4 regions of the Streptomyces sp. NBC_01635 genome follow, and region 1 is predicted to be linked to each of the others. Evidence: riboswitches for the same ligand, from Rfam matches in the RefSeq annotation. Region 1 holds a riboswitch; each other region holds the start of a gene.
The links. A riboswitch is a leader RNA that binds a small molecule or an ion and turns the genes downstream of it on or off. The one in region 1 is predicted to bind cyclic di-AMP.
Positions count from the first base shown of each region.

Region 2: linked by a shared signal. The riboswitch ahead of OHB56_RS37000 (peptidoglycan DD-metalloendopeptidase family protein) and the one ahead of OHB56_RS20235 (M23 family metallopeptidase) in region 1 are both predicted to bind cyclic di-AMP.
Region 3: linked by a shared signal. The riboswitch ahead of OHB56_RS17640 (transglycosylase family protein) and the one ahead of OHB56_RS20235 (M23 family metallopeptidase) in region 1 are both predicted to bind cyclic di-AMP.
Region 4: linked by a shared signal. The riboswitch ahead of OHB56_RS24870 (transglycosylase SLT domain-containing protein) and the one ahead of OHB56_RS20235 (M23 family metallopeptidase) in region 1 are both predicted to bind cyclic di-AMP.

Region 1 covers NZ_CP109277.1:4,352,714-4,356,769, forward strand. The annotation lists gene OHB56_RS20230 (PrsW family intramembrane metalloprotease) at 1-1,213, shown strand, start outside; gene OHB56_RS20235 (M23 family metallopeptidase) at 1,310-2,344, opposite strand; cyclic di-AMP (ydaO/yuaA leader) riboswitch at 2,356-2,512, opposite strand; tRNA gene OHB56_RS20240 (tRNA-Met) at 2,879-2,952, opposite strand; gene OHB56_RS20245 (dihydrofolate reductase family protein) at 3,018-4,056, opposite strand, start outside.
Region 2 covers NZ_CP109277.1:8,007,188-8,011,243, reverse strand. The annotation lists gene OHB56_RS37005 (SGNH/GDSL hydrolase family protein) at 1-623, opposite strand, end outside; gene OHB56_RS37000 (peptidoglycan DD-metalloendopeptidase family protein) at 937-1,902, opposite strand; cyclic di-AMP (ydaO/yuaA leader) riboswitch at 1,906-2,071, opposite strand; gene OHB56_RS36995 (tyrosine-protein phosphatase) at 2,591-3,388, shown strand; gene OHB56_RS36990 (DUF6126 family protein) at 3,464-3,586, opposite strand; gene OHB56_RS36985 (XRE family transcriptional regulator) at 3,583-4,056, opposite strand, start outside.
Region 3 covers NZ_CP109277.1:3,798,532-3,802,587, forward strand. The annotation lists gene eno (phosphopyruvate hydratase) at 1-984, opposite strand, end outside; gene OHB56_RS17640 (transglycosylase family protein) at 1,316-2,077, opposite strand; cyclic di-AMP (ydaO/yuaA leader) riboswitch at 2,081-2,249, opposite strand; gene OHB56_RS17645 (transglycosylase family protein) at 2,577-3,560, opposite strand; gene OHB56_RS17650 (cytochrome P450) at 3,899-4,056, opposite strand, start outside.
Region 4 covers NZ_CP109277.1:5,321,833-5,325,888, reverse strand. The annotation lists gene OHB56_RS24875 (polyprenyl synthetase family protein) at 278-1,288, opposite strand; cyclic di-AMP (ydaO/yuaA leader) riboswitch at 1,932-2,094, shown strand; gene OHB56_RS24870 (transglycosylase SLT domain-containing protein) at 2,100-2,585, shown strand; gene OHB56_RS24865 (HAD family hydrolase) at 2,666-3,535, opposite strand; gene OHB56_RS24860 (GNAT family N-acetyltransferase) at 3,799-4,056, shown strand, end outside.

The DNA of each region.
Region 1 (4,056 bases):
TTTCCTGGTCGGCCTCGGCCTCGCCGTCCTGCCGGTGCCGCTGCTCGTCGCCGCGTTCCGCTGGCTGGACCGGGTCGCGCCCGGCCCGTGGCGCAATCTCGTCTTCTCGTTCGCCTGGGGTGCCGGCGCCGCCGCGCTCATGGCGATCGTCGCCAACAGCTTCGCCACGCGGTGGATAGCGACGGAGACCGCCGACCCGTCCCGCGCGGACACGCTCGGCGCGACCGTGATAGCCCCGGTCGTGGAGGAGTCCGCGAAGGCCGCCGCCGTCCTGCTGGTCTTCCTGTTCCGCAGACGCGACTTCACCACGATCCTCGACGGCGTGGTGCTGGCCGGGATCACCGCCACCGGTTTCGCCTTCACCGAGAACATCCTCTACCTCGGCACCGACCAGCTCACCGGCGGCAGCGGCGTCTCCTCCGTCACCGCGGCGACGTTCTTCGTCCGCGTCGTCATGGCGCCGTTCGCGCACCCGCTCTTCACGGCCCTCACCGGCATCGGCTTCGGGGCGGCCGCGCTCGCCACCGGGCGGCGGCGCCCGGTGCGCTTCCTGCTCCCGCTCGGCGGCCTGCTGCTCGCGATGGGCCTGCACGCGCTGTGGAACGTCTCCTCGACCCTCGGCGAGTACGGCTTCTTCGCCGTGTACGCGGCGTTCATGGTGCCGTCGTTCGGCCTGCTGACCTGGCTGGTGGTGTGGACCCGGCAGCGCGGGCTGCGGACCGTACGGGAGGAGCTGCCCTCCTACGTCAGGGCCGGCTGGCTGACCCCGGCCCAGCCCTACGCGCTCGGCTCGATGCGGGCCCGGCGCGTCGCCCGGCGGTACGCGCGCGGGCACGGCGGCCGGGCCGCGTCCCGAGCGGTGGCGCAGTACGGGGCGTACGCGACGGCGCTGGCGTTCCTGCGGCGCCGGGGGCGCCGCGGCGGCGTGGGTACGGACTTCGCCGCGCGGGAGCACGAGCTGCTGCGGGAACTGTGGCGGCGCCGCGACACGGCCCGCCCGGCCCTGGAACACGCGGCCCGGGTCACCGCACCGCCCGTCCCGCCCTGGCCGGTGTACGGCCCGTACGGCTCGCCCTGGGCGTACGAGGGGTACGGGCCGTACGGGAGATACGGGCCGTACGGGAGGTACGGCGCCGTGGACCCCGCGCACTTCGCGCACCCCGGGTACCCGGCGTCCGGGCCGAACCCGTACGCATACCCGTACCGCCCCTGAAACGCCGAACCGGCAGTCCTGACGTCGGGGGGTCGTCGTCAGGACTGCCGGGGCTGTGGCTGCGAGAGCGCGCGAAGACCGGCCGGGGCCGGGTTCTCAGACGGTGAGGCCCTTCGACTGGAGCCAGGCCAGCGGGTCGATGCCCGAGCCGGCGCCACCGGTGTGGACCTCCAGGTGGAGGTGGGCACCGGTGGAGTTGCCGGTGGAGCCGACGCGGCCGATCACGTCGCCGGTGTTGACCTGCTGACCGACGCTGACGTTGATGGAGGACTGGTGGGCGTACCAGATCTCGGTGCCGTCGTCGAGGGTCAGCACGGTCTTGTAGCCGTAGGAGCCGTCCCAGCCGGCGGAGGTGATCGTGCCGGTGTGGACCGCCTTGATCAGCGTGCCCGTGGGGGCGGCGAAGTCCAGGCCGGTGTGCTGGCCGGAGGACCAGTAGGCGCCGGCCTGACCGAAGGTCGAGGAGATGGTGTACGAGGAGGTCGGCAGCGCGTACTGCGTGGCCAGCTCGGCGAGACGCTCGGCCTCGGCCTTCTTCGCGGCCTCCTCCTCCGCCTCCTTCTTCGCGGCGGCGGCCTGCTCCTCCGCCTCCTTCTTCGCGGCGGCGGCCTGCTCCTTGGCCTCCTTCTCCGCCTTCGCGGCGGCTTCGGCGGCGGCCTTGTCCTCGGCCTGGCTCTGCTGCTGCTCGACCTGAGCCATGATCCGGGCGCGCAGCACCTCGCCGGCGTCGGAGGTGCTGCCCTGCTCGACCTCGTCGGCGACCGTGCCGATGCTGCTGAGCGGGGTGGCGGAACCCTGGGGGGTTTCCTCGTCGGAGATGAGGGAACCGACGGAGGGAAGGTCCGGCATCGAGATCGAGACCGGCGGCTTGCCGGTCTGGGCGCTGGCCATGCCGCCACCGGCGACCGCGGCTATGACACCGACGCCCAGGACGGTGGAGCTACGGGCGAGGCCTCCGCCGCGCTGCTTGCCGACGCGATGCCGGCCGCGCACGGGAGGAAGGGACTCCGCAGTGGGGTTCCACTCCTCGAAGGGGCCCTCGTCGGTGCGGATGCTGCCGTAGCCGAAGGTGTCGCTGTCGCGCTGGCTCGGCATGAAGGGGGCCTCGGGGGCAGGCCGGTTCGACGCCACGTGGGCGCACTCCTTTCCTTCCTTCTCGCCTACCGGGTTAGCTGACGGGTTCGGAGCAGGAAGGTCTCCTACGCGCGTAACCGTCCGTGTCTCCACGGGGGCATCTACGCGATTCACCCCAAAATGTTGGTTCCCCGGTTCCCTTGCGGGATTCGGCGCGTGCGCACGGAGCCGACTCGTGTGACGGCTGGGACGACCGCGCTGCGTTATCGAACGTTAATAGACGGAGGGCTCTTATTCCAAGCCGTTCCTCTTGATCGTTAACGATTCCCGCACGGACTTAAGCATCACGACCGCCTCAAAACGGGCGAGTTGACTCTCCCTCATTCGTCACACCGCATCTGACAGTACATCAGTTGTTATGCGCAGCGGGGCGGCCCGATCACCCGGCGTGATATCGGCGGGGAGGGCCCGGAGAGCGCGTTCTCGAAACCTCCGCCGGAAGACGGGCCGGAGGACGGGAACGGGAACAGAAGCGGGAACGGGAACGACCGAGGGCCGGAACCCTTTCGGGTTCCGGCCCTCGGCCTTCAGTAGCGGGGACAGGATTTGAACCTGCGACCTCTGGGTTATGAGCCCAGCGAGCTACCGAGCTGCTCCACCCCGCGTCGTTGTGTAACCAGCATACGGCATGCGCAGGGCACTCCGCACACACATGATCCCCGCCCCTCCGTCACCGGCCGGTCAGATGGCGGTTCGGCGCCTCGGCGGCCTCCTTGTGCTCCGGCAGGACGACGACGGTGGCTCCCTCCGCGGCCAGCGCCCCACTGCCGTCGGCGCCCGCCACGAAGGTGTCCGGCTCCCGCCACGCGGTGACCACCCGCCGTACCCCCGCGTCCAGGATCAGCCGGGCGCAGGGCACCGGACGGGAGGTGCGGCGGGCACAGGGTTCCAGGCTGGAGTACACGGTGGCGGTCGCGAGCCGCGGGTCCGCGGGGTCGATCTTGGCGAGGGCGGCCTCCTCGGCGTGCACCACCGGGTCGCCGCCCTCCCGGGAGTGGCCGCGCGCCAGTTCGGTGCCGTCGGCCGCCACGACCACCGCGCCCACGCTGAACGCCGTCTCCGAGGGCGGGCACCGGTCCGCGAGTTCACAGGCGAGGGCCAGCCAGTGGTGGTCGGCGGCTACGGGGAGCGGGCCGGTGCCGGGGGCGGTGGGCTCGTAGCGCATGAGGACGACGTCACCGATGGGGCGGGTCTCCAACAGCCGCAGCCGACCGCCCTGGTAGGCGCCGGGGCCGAAGAGGCGGGCGGCGTCCGGGTCGCCGACGAAGAGCGGGGCGAGGACCAGCTGGAGCTCGTCGGCGAGCCCCTGGGTGAGGAGTTGGGTGTGGATCAGGCCACCGCCCTCGACCATGAGCCGCCGGACGCCGTACGCGTCGTACAGGTGCGTCAGGAGCCGCCGCCAGTCGAGCTCGGCGCCGAGCGGCACGATGTCGGCGGCGATGCCGTGCGCGCGGGCGCGTTCGGCGCCCTTGTCGGTCGTGCAGAGGACCTTCGCGCCGCCGGTGTGCCAGAAGTGTGCCGCCGGGTCCAGGTCGCCCGAGCCGCTGACGGTGACCTTCAGCGGGTATGCGGGGCGGCCCTCGGCGACCCGGGCGGCACGCCGCTCGGGCGCGTTGACCAGCAGCCGGGGGTTGTCGGCGCGGATCGTGCCGGCGCCGATCAGGATCGCGTCGACCGACGCCCGCACCTCGTCGACCCGGTCGAAGTCC
Region 2 (4,056 bases), 3.7 Mb from region 1:
CGGGGCGGCAGTGGGGGCCAGACCTGCTCCGGATCGGCCGGGATGTCCAGGCCGAGGGCCTGTCCCGCGCGGAGCGCCACGCGCGTGTGCCCCTCGGGCGACAGGTGCAGCCGGTCGGTGTCCCAGGCCCTGCGGTCCTGGATGCTCCTGAGGGACCAGAGGTCGAGCACCGGGCAGCCGTACCGGTCGGCGACGGCCCGCACATGCCCGTTGTAGGTGGCGATCTTGCCGCGCAGGTGCCTGAGCACGGGCACGCCACGGGTGTCGAACCCGGTGGTCACCAGAACCGTGCCGGAGACCGCCACGAGTGCGGCGATCGCCTGTTCGAAACGCTCGGCCACCTCGTCCGGGTCACTGCCGGGACGCAGGATGTCGTTGCCGCCCGCACAGAAGGAAACCAGTGCGGGGGCCAGTTCGACGGCCCGCGGAAGCTGGTCGGCCATGATCTGGTCGAGCAGTTTTCCGCGCACCGCGAGATTTGTGTACCGGAAGTCGCCTTCGGGACGCCGGTCGGCGAGAAGCACCGCGAATCGGTCGGCCCAGCCGACGAATGCCCCGTCGGGACCGGGGTCGCCGACGCCCTCGGTGAAGCTGTCCCCCACCGCCACGTACGACCCGATCACTGCCTTGCTGTCATTCTTCGAATCGTCTGCCACAACCGGACATGATTCACCTTCGAATGTGACCTACGCGACCGTAGGAAGGCATTGACGGACGGTGAGATAAGCCACTCGCGAAGCATCGGCCAATCCGGAATAGCCCTCCGGGCAGGGACGTTGATCGGCGAGCAACGTGACGCACGGAACACCCCCGGCACCCCCGGCATTCCCCACCCCTCCACCTTTATGAGCACACCGGGCGCACCGGACGCACGAAAGGCCGGACCCGGGGATCGGGGTCCGGCCTTTCGGCGCGTCAGGCAGGTTGCCTCGGGGGTCAGCCGATGGAGACGCCCTTGCCGCGGAGGTAGGAGACCGGGTCCAGGTCCGAGCCGTAGTTCGGCGTGGTGCGGATCTCGAAGTGCAGGTGCGGACCGGTCGAGTTGCCGGTGGAGCCCGAGAGGCCGACCTGCTGGCCGCCGCTCACCGTCTGGCCGGCCGAGACGGAGAGCGAGGACAGGTGGGCGTACTGGGCGTAGTAACCGTCGTTCAGCTTGATGACGACCTGGTTGCCGTACGAGCCGGCCCAGCCGGCGGAGACGACGGTGCCCGCGCCCACGGCCTTCAGGGAGGTGCCGGTCGGAATGGCGAAGTCGACACCGGTGTGGTAGCCGCTGGACCACATGCTGCCGGCCACCTTGTAGGCGGTGCCGAGGCCGCCGCCGGGCACCGGCGAGCTGTAACCGGAGGTGGTCGCGGCCTGCTTCGCGGTGGTCGAGCCGGAGGAGGACTTCGGCGCGGACTGCCCGGAGGCCTTGCCGGCCGTCGTCGGCTTCGACGCGGAGGACGGAGCCGACGGAGCAGATGAAGAGGGCGTCTCGGAAGAAGAGGGCTTCTTCGGCGCACTGGTCGCGGCGGCCTTGCCGTCGACCGAGAGCTTCAGGCCGGGGTGGATGAGCGACGGGTCGTCGCCCACGGCCTCACGGTTGTCGGAGTAGAGCTGCTTCCAGCCACCGTCGACGTTCTCGGACTCGGCGATCTTCGCCAGGTAGTCGCCGCCCTTCACGATGTACGTGCGGACCTCGCCGTTCCTGCCACCGTCCGCCTTCACGCCGTCAGACGCCTTGCCGGCGACGGAATACGACTGGACGGCCTTTTCCGGGGCGGCCTGCGGAGTGGCGGCGCTCGCTCCGGTGGCGCCGAGGAGCGGCAGGGCGAGTACGGCGCCACCGGTCCCGGCGACGGCGATGGAACGGGTGAAACGCAAAGCGCTGGGACGGCGGTGCTTACCCTTTGCGGGCATGACGAATTTCCTCTCCGGCGCCTACGAGGTGAGCTGTCGGGTGCGGACTGGAGATGCCCGGCCGCGTCGAGAACGCGACTTAACCCCAAGCCGTTCCGGAGACCGGAACAGGCAGTCGTACCTGTGGGTCCCCCGCTCCTGCCATATACGGGTCAGAGGGTGAAGGTTCCGGACAGCGGCAGGATTAGGCGTCCGTCCGGATCGATGGCGAACGTAGGCGACCGAGACGCAAAGGGACAAGCACGATCTTCTGACCGAAGGTGTGCTTTCGTGATCCATTGCCCTGAAAACCGTCACCCAGAGTCGCCCAGAATTTTCGACACCCCCCGAACCCCCTTGCGAAATGCCGGAATTACGTGAACATGGCGACAACACATCGTCACCTCTATGACGATGCTCACCACCCCATTCCCATCTCCCCCTCTATGGTGGCACGTTATGGCGAAACTCCTTAAACGGACAGAACGTACCAATAGGTGAATCCTTGGACGGTTCGGCCGGGTCGGGGCGTGAGGCCGGCGGCACGGGTCCGTCCGCGCCGGCGGCTCCGCACCGGGGCTCCCCGGGACGGCCCTGCCTCCACTCCGACGGCCCCGTCGCCACCTCATCGCCCCTGCTCGGCATGTCGTATCGTCGGGTGACGCCCGCCGCCGACGCGCCGGCGGCGCAGAGTGGGAGAGGGGCCCCCGTGACGCAGCAGATCCCGTCGACCGAACCCGAGCTCACCGGAGTGCGCAATTTCCGTGATGTGGGCGGTCTGCCGACCGTCGACGGCCGCCGGGTGCGGCACGGGGCGCTGTTCCGCAGTGGCCATCTCGCGCACGCCACGGAGGAGGACGCCGCCTTCCTGTCCTCCCTGGGGCTGCACACCGTCTTCGACTTCCGCAACGCGGCCGACCACAAGCTGGACGGGCGGGACATCGAACTGCCCGGCGTGCGCAATGTGAACCTGCCGCTGAGCGACCCGGCCGACGGCGCCGAGTTCTGGAGGATGGTCCGCGACGGGGACCTGGACCAGCTCCGTTCGATCCTCGCCGGCGGCAAGGGGGCGGAGCGGATGATCGCCTCGTACCGCATGACGGTGAGGCAACGCACCGCCGAGCACTCCCAGGTGCTGCTCTCGCTCGCCGAGGAGAGTGTGCCCGCGCTGATGCACTGCGCGGCGGGCAAGGACCGCGCGGGCCTGTCGGTGGCGGTGACGCTGCTCGCGCTGGGCGTGGAACGGGACGCGATCTACGACGACTACCTGAAGTCCAGCGCCGCGCACCGCCGCTACAAGGTGCGCCGCAGCGGCACCTCCGCCTCGGCCTACTCCCCCGAGGTCATGGAACTGCTCGACCCCCTGTTCGACGCCCGCGCCGAGTACCTGTCGGCCGCGCTGGAGACGATCGAGGAGACCTGGGGCGGGGTGGACCCCTACCTCGAGCAGGGACTCGGGCTCACCCCCGAGAACCGGGAGCGGCTGCGCGAGCGCATGCTGGACTGAGTGATCCCCCGGCCGAGCAGGTGCTCGGCCGGGGGATCACGGAATCACTCGGCTCCCGCCGCGTCCGTCCGGGGACTACTGCTTCGCACCCAGCTCGAACAGCAGATAGATGAAACCCGCGAAGAGGTGCCCCACCACCACGTAGACGAACAGCCTCACCCACAGGGCGCGGGGAAACTTCTCCTCCAGGTCTTTCATGACACATCTCCTTGGGTGGGGCCCAGGCACAGGGCGGCCGTGGGGCTCTGCAGCAGGGTGTGGACGAACAGCAGCTCGACGCCGTCGGGGTCCTCGGCGGCGATACGGTGCGGGGTCAGCGAGTCGAAGTGCGCGCTGTCCCCCGGGGCGAGGCGGTGCAGGGCGTCCCCGAGGCGCAGCCGCAGCCGCCCCTTGAGGACGTACAGCCACTCCTCGCCCGGGTGGACCCGCACGATGTCGCCCTGGGCCCCGTACGGGACCTGGACCCGCAGGGCCTGCATCCCGCGCCCGGGGGAACCGGCCTGCCGGTACGTCCAACCGCCCACGGAGGTCGGCTCCATGTCACCGGCGCGCGTCACCGCCTCGCGGTCGGCGGTCGTCTCACCGAGCAGTTCGGAAACCGTCGTACCGTAGATACGGGCGAGGGAGAGCAGCATCGGCAGCGAGGGCTGGCGCTGCCCGGTCTCCAG
Region 3 (4,056 bases), 550 kb from region 1:
CGCGTCCTCCTCGATGCCGCGGGCCAGGCGCTCCGGGTTGGTGACGAACAGGTCGTCGCCGACGATCTGGACCTTGTCGCCGAGCTTGTCGGTGAGCGCCTTCCAGCCCTCCCAGTCGTCCTCGAACAGCGGGTCCTCGATGGAGACCAGCGGGTACGCCTCGACCAGCTCGGCGTAGTACTCCGTCATCTCGGCGGCGGAGCGCTCCTTGCCCTCGAAGACGTACGTGCCGTCCTTGTAGAACTCGGAGGCGGCGACGTCGAGCGCGAGGGCGATCTGCTCGCCGGGGGTGTAACCGGCTTCCTTGATCGCCTCAAGGATGAGGTCGAGGGCCTCGCGGTTGGAGCCGAGGTTCGGGGCGAAGCCGCCCTCGTCGCCGAGGCCGGTGGCCAGGCCCTTGCTCTTCAGGACCTTCTTCAGCGTGTGGTAGACCTCGGTGCCCCAGCGCAGGGCCTCGGAGAAGGACTCCGCGCCGATCGGGGCGATCATGAACTCCTGGATGTCCACATTGGAGTCCGCGTGCGAACCGCCGTTGAGGATGTTCATCATCGGCACCGGCAGCAGGTGCGCGTTGGGGCCGCCCAGGTAGCGGAAGAGGGGCAGGTCGCTGGCCTCGGAGGCGGCGTGGGCGACGGCCAGGGAGACGCCGAGGATGGCGTTGGCACCGAGGGAGCCCTTGTTGTCGGTGGCGTCCAGGTCGAACATCGCCTGGTCGATCAGGCGCTGCTCGGTGGCGTCGTAGCCGACGAGCTCCGGGCCGATCTGCTCGATGACGGCGAGGACGGCCTTCTCGACGCCCTTGCCCTGGTAACGGTCGGGGTCACCGTCACGGAGTTCGATGGCCTCGAAGGCGCCGGTGGAGGCGCCGGACGGGACGGCGGCACGACCCGTGCTGCCGTCGTCGAGGCCGACCTCGACCTCGACCGTGGGGTTGCCTCGGGAGTCCAGGATTTCCCGGGCTACGACGACGTCGATGGACGGCACGAGCATCTCCTTCATGGATGTGACGTGGTTCAGCGGGGCCACGGGGCCCTGCGGACCCGAGCCTATCCGGCTCGGCGCGATCGGCCATCCGGTCGGCCGCTTCGCGGACAGAACCGAGAGTAAATTGTTTCCGAACGGAACAAAGGCGGTATCGGAAAACCGGGGGACGGAAGGCCCGCTCCGGCACCGGGCACGGACCGGCTCCGGCACCGCGGACGTACCGGAGCCGGCACCGAACACGGAAAGGCCCCGCCCCGGCGCGTACGGGGGATACGCACCGGGGCGGGGCAGGACCCCGTGGGGGGCGGGGACGGGACGTGCGACTGCGGCCTTACTTCAGGTGCAGCTGCTGGCCCGGGTAGATGAGGTCGGCTTCCTCGACGATGTCGTCGTTCAGCTTGAACAGCTTGTCCCAGCCGCCCTTGACGTCGTGCTCCGAGGCGATCGAGCTGAGGGTGTCGCCCTTGACGACCTTGTACTCGCCGTCGCCCTTCTCGACCTTCTCGCCGGTCGGGGTGGTGACGGTCTTCTTGGCGGCCGGACGCTCGTCGGAGCGGGAGGCCTTCTGCTCGGCGGAACGCTCGGGAGCGGCCTCGGTGTTCTGCTTCGGGGACTCCTGCTGCTGGGACTGCTGCGAGGAGCCGCTGTCCTGGTTGCCGGAACTCTGGTTGCCGGAGCTCTGGTTGCCGGAGCCCTCGGTGGAACCGCCACCGCTGTAGGCGGCGTTGGACAGGCCCTTGCCGCAGACCGGCCAGGCGCCCTTGCCCTGGCCCGCGAGGACCTTCTCGGCGATCTCGATCTGCTGGGCCTTGCTGGCCTGGTCGGCGGTGCCGGCGTGCGCCGTGCCGCCGTAGCCGGCCCAGGTGGAGGCGGAGAACTGCAGGCCGCCGTAGTAACCGTTGCCGGTGTTGATCGACCAGTTGCCGCCGGACTCGCACTGGGCGACGGCGTCCCACTCGGAGGCGGTGGCGGCGGAAGCGTTGCCGGCCGCCATCAGCGGGGCGGCGACGGCGGCACCGGTGACGCCGGCGACGGCGATGACACGGGTGGCCTTGGACGGACGACGGTGCTTGCCCTTGCCGGAAAACAGCATGAAGGATCCCCTCACCGACGCCTACGAGGTGAGCTGTCGGGTTCGGGCCGGTTGAGTTGCCCGGCCGCGTCCCTCACGGGACACGACTTCACCCCTAGCCGCATCCGGCATTCCTCACCGGATTCGGCGCCTACCTTGGGTCCCCCGCTCCTGCCTACGGCGCATGACGCGTCGACTGTTCCCGTGCTGCCACTGGCAGGATTCGGCGTGGCGGCAGCCGGGGCCCGCGTTGACGAGCGGTCACGACCGTAGACACGGGCTCAGCGGATTATCAAAGACGATCAGGGCTTCTGAGACCTATCTCTCATCGCCTTTAAATCGGACATTCGTCGCGAACTATGACCTCAACTGGCGCTTTTGAGGCACTTTTTCGCCCGCCGGTTCGATTGCCGCCCAGTCACCGCCCGGACGGTTCCCAGCCGCGGCCGAGCCGCGGCTCGGCCGCGGCTCGGCCGGGAAAACCCTGCCGCCCGACTGTCGCCCGACTGCCGCCCGGATATCAGCTGTTGTCCGATTCGGACCCGAACGCGAGCGCCTGACCGGGAAGGACGAGGTTCGGGACGGCCGCGCCCAGGACCTCGCCCCCTCCGTTGTACTCGGCGAGCCATCCGTCGCCGAAGGCAAGGGAGTCGGCGGCGGCCGAGGAGTCGCTCCCGGCGCCCGTGCCGGAGCCGCTCGACGGGGACGAGCCGTCAAGGCCGCGCGCAAAGCCAAGACCGCCGCGCGAGGCGTGCCGGCCGGAGGATCCGGCGTCACGGTCCTCACGCACCTCTTCCTCGGCGCTGGCGCCGCGATGGCGGCCGCTGCCGGATTTCTCACCGTCGGCCGATCCCGAAGCCTCGCCCTTATCGCCCGACTTGTCCGAGTCGCCATCCTTGGCCGAGGCGGAGGGAGACGGGGAGGCGGAGGGGGAGGCGTCGGGCTCGACCGATCCGTCCGCACCCTCTTCCTTCTCCTTGCCGTCCGCGGCACCCTTTGCACCCTTGGCGCCCTTCGCGTCCGACGAGGAGCCGGAGGACTGGGACGGCGACGGGGTGGCGGACCTCTCGGAACCGGACTTGCCCGACGAGCCGCCCTCCGCACCGGTGCCGACGTCGAGCACGGGCGAGTCCTGGCCCAGGCCTCCCAGCAGCCCGCAGGCTCTCCACGCGCCGACGCCCTGGTCGGCGAGGATCTTCTCGGCCACCGCTATCTGCTGGCCGCGGCTGGCCTGGTCGGCGCTGGTCGCATAGTCGAGGCCGCCGTACTTCTCCCAGTCGGCCTGGGTCAACTGCAGGCCGCCGTAATAACCGTTACCGGAGTTCTGGCTCCAGGAGCCACCGGACTCGCATTCGGCGACGCGGTCCCAGGTGGAGCCGTCGGCCGCACTGGCCGCGCCGGCCCCGAGGAGGGGAATCGCGATGGCCGAGCCGGTCACTCCGGCCGCGACGAGGAGAGCCGGAGCCTGGCGGGGGCGACGGTGACGACCGTTCCCGGAGAGCATGCGGAGACCTTTCGCAGACAACGGTTGCTCGCACGGCGATTCGAACTGTGGTACCGCAAAAGCGGGACGCCGCGCTTGATGGGTGAACGTATCCGCAGTCGAACGCTTGTCACAAGTTCATGCCGCGCAGATCACATGCAGATCACAGAACTGATTGGGCGTCACTTTTGTGCCGGTCCCGTCCAGGTTCGACGGACCGTGTCCACAGCGGACCTGACGGTCACTTGCGCGAGGGTGAAGGGCCGTCGGAGGGCCGCCGGAGGCCCGCCCGGAGCGGACTCGACGACCATCCGGGTCATTTCGGAACGCGTGCCGAACACGGTGCTTCGTAGGCGACATCACATCGGCGGCGCGGTGAATCGCACCGGCAGTGTGCGCAGTCCGCGCATGATGAGTCCGCCGCGCCAGCGCAGTTCGGCCGGGTCCACCGCGAGTTCGAGGTCCGGCAGGCGGGTCAGCAGCGTGGCGAGCGCGGTCTGGCCCTCCAGACGGGCCA
Region 4 (4,056 bases), 970 kb from region 1:
GTCGCTCGCACCAGTCACACCCTGAGCCGCCATTCTCACCTGAATCGGTGAGGAGTGGTGATGTCCGTCGTGTTCCATCTGACCAAACCCTGCGGGCAGATGCGTCAGCCCCCGGACGCAACTCCGTGTACTGCTGCGGTATGACACGGGGCGCTGTTCCGCTCCCCGACCAGTAGGGGGTGGAGGAAATACCGTAAGGGCCGGCGGACGACCGGTGCGGCCCCTGCGGGCCTCTGCGGGAAACACCGAAGCAGCGGGCAGGAACGGGCGGGCGGGGTCAGCCGGCCCGGTGCACCACCGCGTCGCACAGCTCGACCAGGGCCGTCTTCGACTCGCAGGCCGGCAACGGAGCCAGCGCCGAGCGCGCCTCTTCCGCATAGCGCACGGTGTCCCGGCGGGCCTGCTCCAGCGCGGGGTGGGCGCGCAGCAGCCGCAGCGCCTCGGCGTGCCGGGCGTCGTCGCTGAGGTCGGAGCCGAGCAGCTCGCACAGGGCGATGTCCTCGGCCAGCCCCAGCCGGGCCGCCCGCTCGCGCAGCCGCAGCACGGGCAGCGTCGGGATGCCCTCGCGCAGGTCGGTGCCCGGGGTCTTGCCGGACTCGTGGGAGTCGGAGGCGATGTCCAGGACGTCGTCGGCGAGCTGGAAGGCCACCCCGAGGCGCTCGCCGTACTGGGTCAGCACGTCCACGACCGTGCGGTCCGCACCGGACATCATGGCGCCGAACCGGCAGGAGACGGCGACCAGCGAGCCGGTCTTGCCACCGAGGACGTCCAGGTAGTGATCGACCGGGTCCCGGCCGTCCTGCGGCCCCGCGGTCTCCAGGATCTGACCGGTGACCAACCGCTCGAACGCCTCGGCCTGCACCCGTACGGCCTCCGGTCCGAGGTCGGCCAGGATGTGCGACGCGCGCGCGAACAGGAAATCGCCGGTGAGGACCGCGACGGAGTTGCCCCAGCGGGTGTTGGCGCTGGGCACCCCGCGCCGTACGGCGGCGTCGTCCATCACGTCGTCGTGGTACAGCGTGGCCAGGTGGGTCAGCTCCACGACCACGGCGGACGGCACGACACCGGGAGCGTAGGGGTCGCCGAACTGGGCGGCGAGCATCACGAGCAGCGGCCGGAACCGCTTGCCGCCGGCCCGCACCAGGTGCTGGGCGGCCTCGGTGATGAAGGGGACCTCACTCTTCGTGGCCTCGAGCAGCCCTTCCTCGACAGCCGTCATTCCGGCCAGGACATCGGTCTCCAGAGCCTGGTCCCGCACGCTCAGCCCGAACGGCCCGACGACGGTCACGAGGGGTCTCCTGTCTGCTGGTGTCCACTGGCGCTTAGACGTCTTGCACAGTTTGTCGATAGGTCGCTGACATCACTCGAGTCAGCGTATCCGGTCATGTTTCGATCACCGCCAGCACCCACATTCCCCGGACTCACCTGCGCACGCGTGCACGGCGTCTCACGGCACCCTCCAATATCGGATCACAATCCGATCTTTTCTGATCAGTTGACAACAAAGGATATTCAACGCCTTTCGGGCATGACGACCCACCCCCGGAATCCACTCCCGGGGCACACCCGAACCACGATCCGGCACGTGATCCGGCGCGCGATCCGGCACGCAGACCATCCTGCCCGCCCAGGCGCCCGATTTGCCGCAATTACCAAGTACATCCCTCCTGGTGGCAAATGTGAACGCGCGGTGCGGCCAGTGAAGTGAGTCACGTACCCCTCGGTGCGCTCACCCCTCGCGCCCGTCGACGTTTCCCCTTGCCCCGAAAGCGAGTTGACCCTTGGCGCCCGCAAAGGGCCAAGTGCCGCAAACACCCCGATACAAGATCAAGCAGCGCGTTCTGTGACGGGCGCACTTGTTCCCGACAAGTGCACTCGCATACGTTCCCGGCCTGTCGGGCGGACGCCGAATCCTGCCACCGCCCGCGCCACCCATCGATGAACCCACTCACGGCAGGAGCGGGGGACCCAGGTAAGCCGCCGGACCGGTTCGCACCCGGAACGGCTCGGGGTGAAGCCATGCCCGCAGGGGCACGGCCGGGCACTCTCCCGCCCGAACCCGACAGCTCACCTCGCAGGCGTAGGAGAGGAACACAGACATGACCGCATCCGGTCTGCCCCGCCGCTTCGGCCGCTCCCGCCTCGTCCGCTCCGTCGCCGTCGCCGGTGTCGCGGCGGTCGCCCTCCCACTGTTCGGCGCCACCGCCGCCTCCGCCGCGCCCGCCGCTGCCACGACGTCCGCCGCCGGCACCGTGACCGCGTACCCGGACAACCTCGACGGCTGGATCCGCGAGTCGCTGACCGTCATGGCGCAGCACGGCATCCCCGGCAGCTACGACTCCATCCACCGCAACATCCTGCGCGAGTCGTCCGGCAACCCGCAGGCCATCAACCTGTGGGACTCCAACGCCAAGGCCGGCACCCCGTCGAAGGGCCTGCTGCAGGTCATCGACCCGACCTTCCGGGCGTACCACGTACCCGGCACGACCTTCGACCCGTTCGACCCGGTCGCGAACATCACGGCGGCCTGCAACTACGCGGCGGACCGCTACGGCTCCATCGACAACGTCTTCGGCGCCTACTGAGACGCCCGGCCCCTCGGGCCCCTCGGGACGCCGGGACACCGGAACGCCGGGGGCACCGGCCACACCGGCGGCACCGAGGCCTACCGGGGCACCCTCCCGGACCTGGGGCGGGGCAGGACGTGTGGGGGCACGTACGGTTCCGCTCCGCCGAACAACCGCTCGAGGACGACGGCCACCCCGTCGTCCTCGTTCGACGTGGTGACCTCGTCGGCCACCGCCTTGAGCTCGGGGTGCGCGTTGGCCATGGCGACCCCGTGGGCCGCCCAGTCGAACATCGGGATGTCGTTGGGCATGTCGCCGAAGGCGACGGTCCGCCCGGGTTCCAGCCCCAGGTGCTCGGCGGCCAGTGCGAGACCGGTCGCCTTGGTCACACCGCACGGCTGGAGTTCCACGGTGCCCGGACCCGACATGGTGACCGTGGCCAGCGAGCCGACCGCCGAACGGGCCGTCGCCGCCAACTCGTCGTCGGTCAGGTGGGGATGGCGCAGCAGCACCTTGCTGATCGGCCGGACCCACAGATCGTCCCGTCGTTCGACCCGCACGGCGGGCAGCGTCGGGTGCGGCATCAGATAGCCCGGTTCGATCAGGGTGAGTCCGTCCACCCCGTCCTGGTCGACCGCGGCGTACAGCTCCCCGACCTCGGCCTCGATCTTGCCGAGCGCGGTCTCCGCCAGTTCCCGGTCCAGGGTGACCGACCACAGCAGCCGGTCCGCGCCGGCGTCGTACACCTGCGCGCCCTGTCCGCAGACCGCGAGCCCGGTGGCGCCCAGGTCGTCCAGGAGCGGCCGCACTCGGGGCGCCGGGCGCCCCGTCACCACGAGGTGCCGGGCACCGGCCCGCGCCGCCAGCGCCAGCGCGGCGAGGGAGCGGTCGGAGAGGGTGTCGTCGCCGCGCAGCAGCGTCCCGTCCAGGTCGGTGGCGATGAGCGAGCAATCGGGGGGTGCGGCCATGATCAGAGAATACGGATACCGCGCCCGCCCGACTCACCACGCCCGGCCCCGCCCGGCCCGTCTCACCCCGTCCCGCCGGTTCCGTCCGGACCGGCTCCCCCTGCTTCGCCCGAGGTGCCGCGCCCGGGGCACCATCCGCGGCCTCTGTACCACTTGGCAACAACATGCTCCGCTACCTACCGCCCTTGTGGTCTTGGGCGGTACCTTCCAAGTGTCCAGGGGGGACTTGATCGGGGGGTCAGGTGAGCAGTGGACGCACACGTGTGCTGAGGCTCGAGGAGCTCGGCGAGGGGGAGCGGGAACGGTGGCGTGAGTTGCGTGCCGCGACGGAGGCACCGCGCAGCCCTTTCATGGAACCGGAGTTCGCCGCCGCCGTGTCCAGAGTGCGGCCCGGGGCCCGGGTGGCGGTGCTGTACGAGGGGGCGTCCGCCGAACCGGCCGGGTTCCTGCCCTACGAGCGGGGCGCGTTGGGGCAGGGCCGGGCGATCGGGCTCGGCGTCTCGGACTGCCAGGGCGCCGTG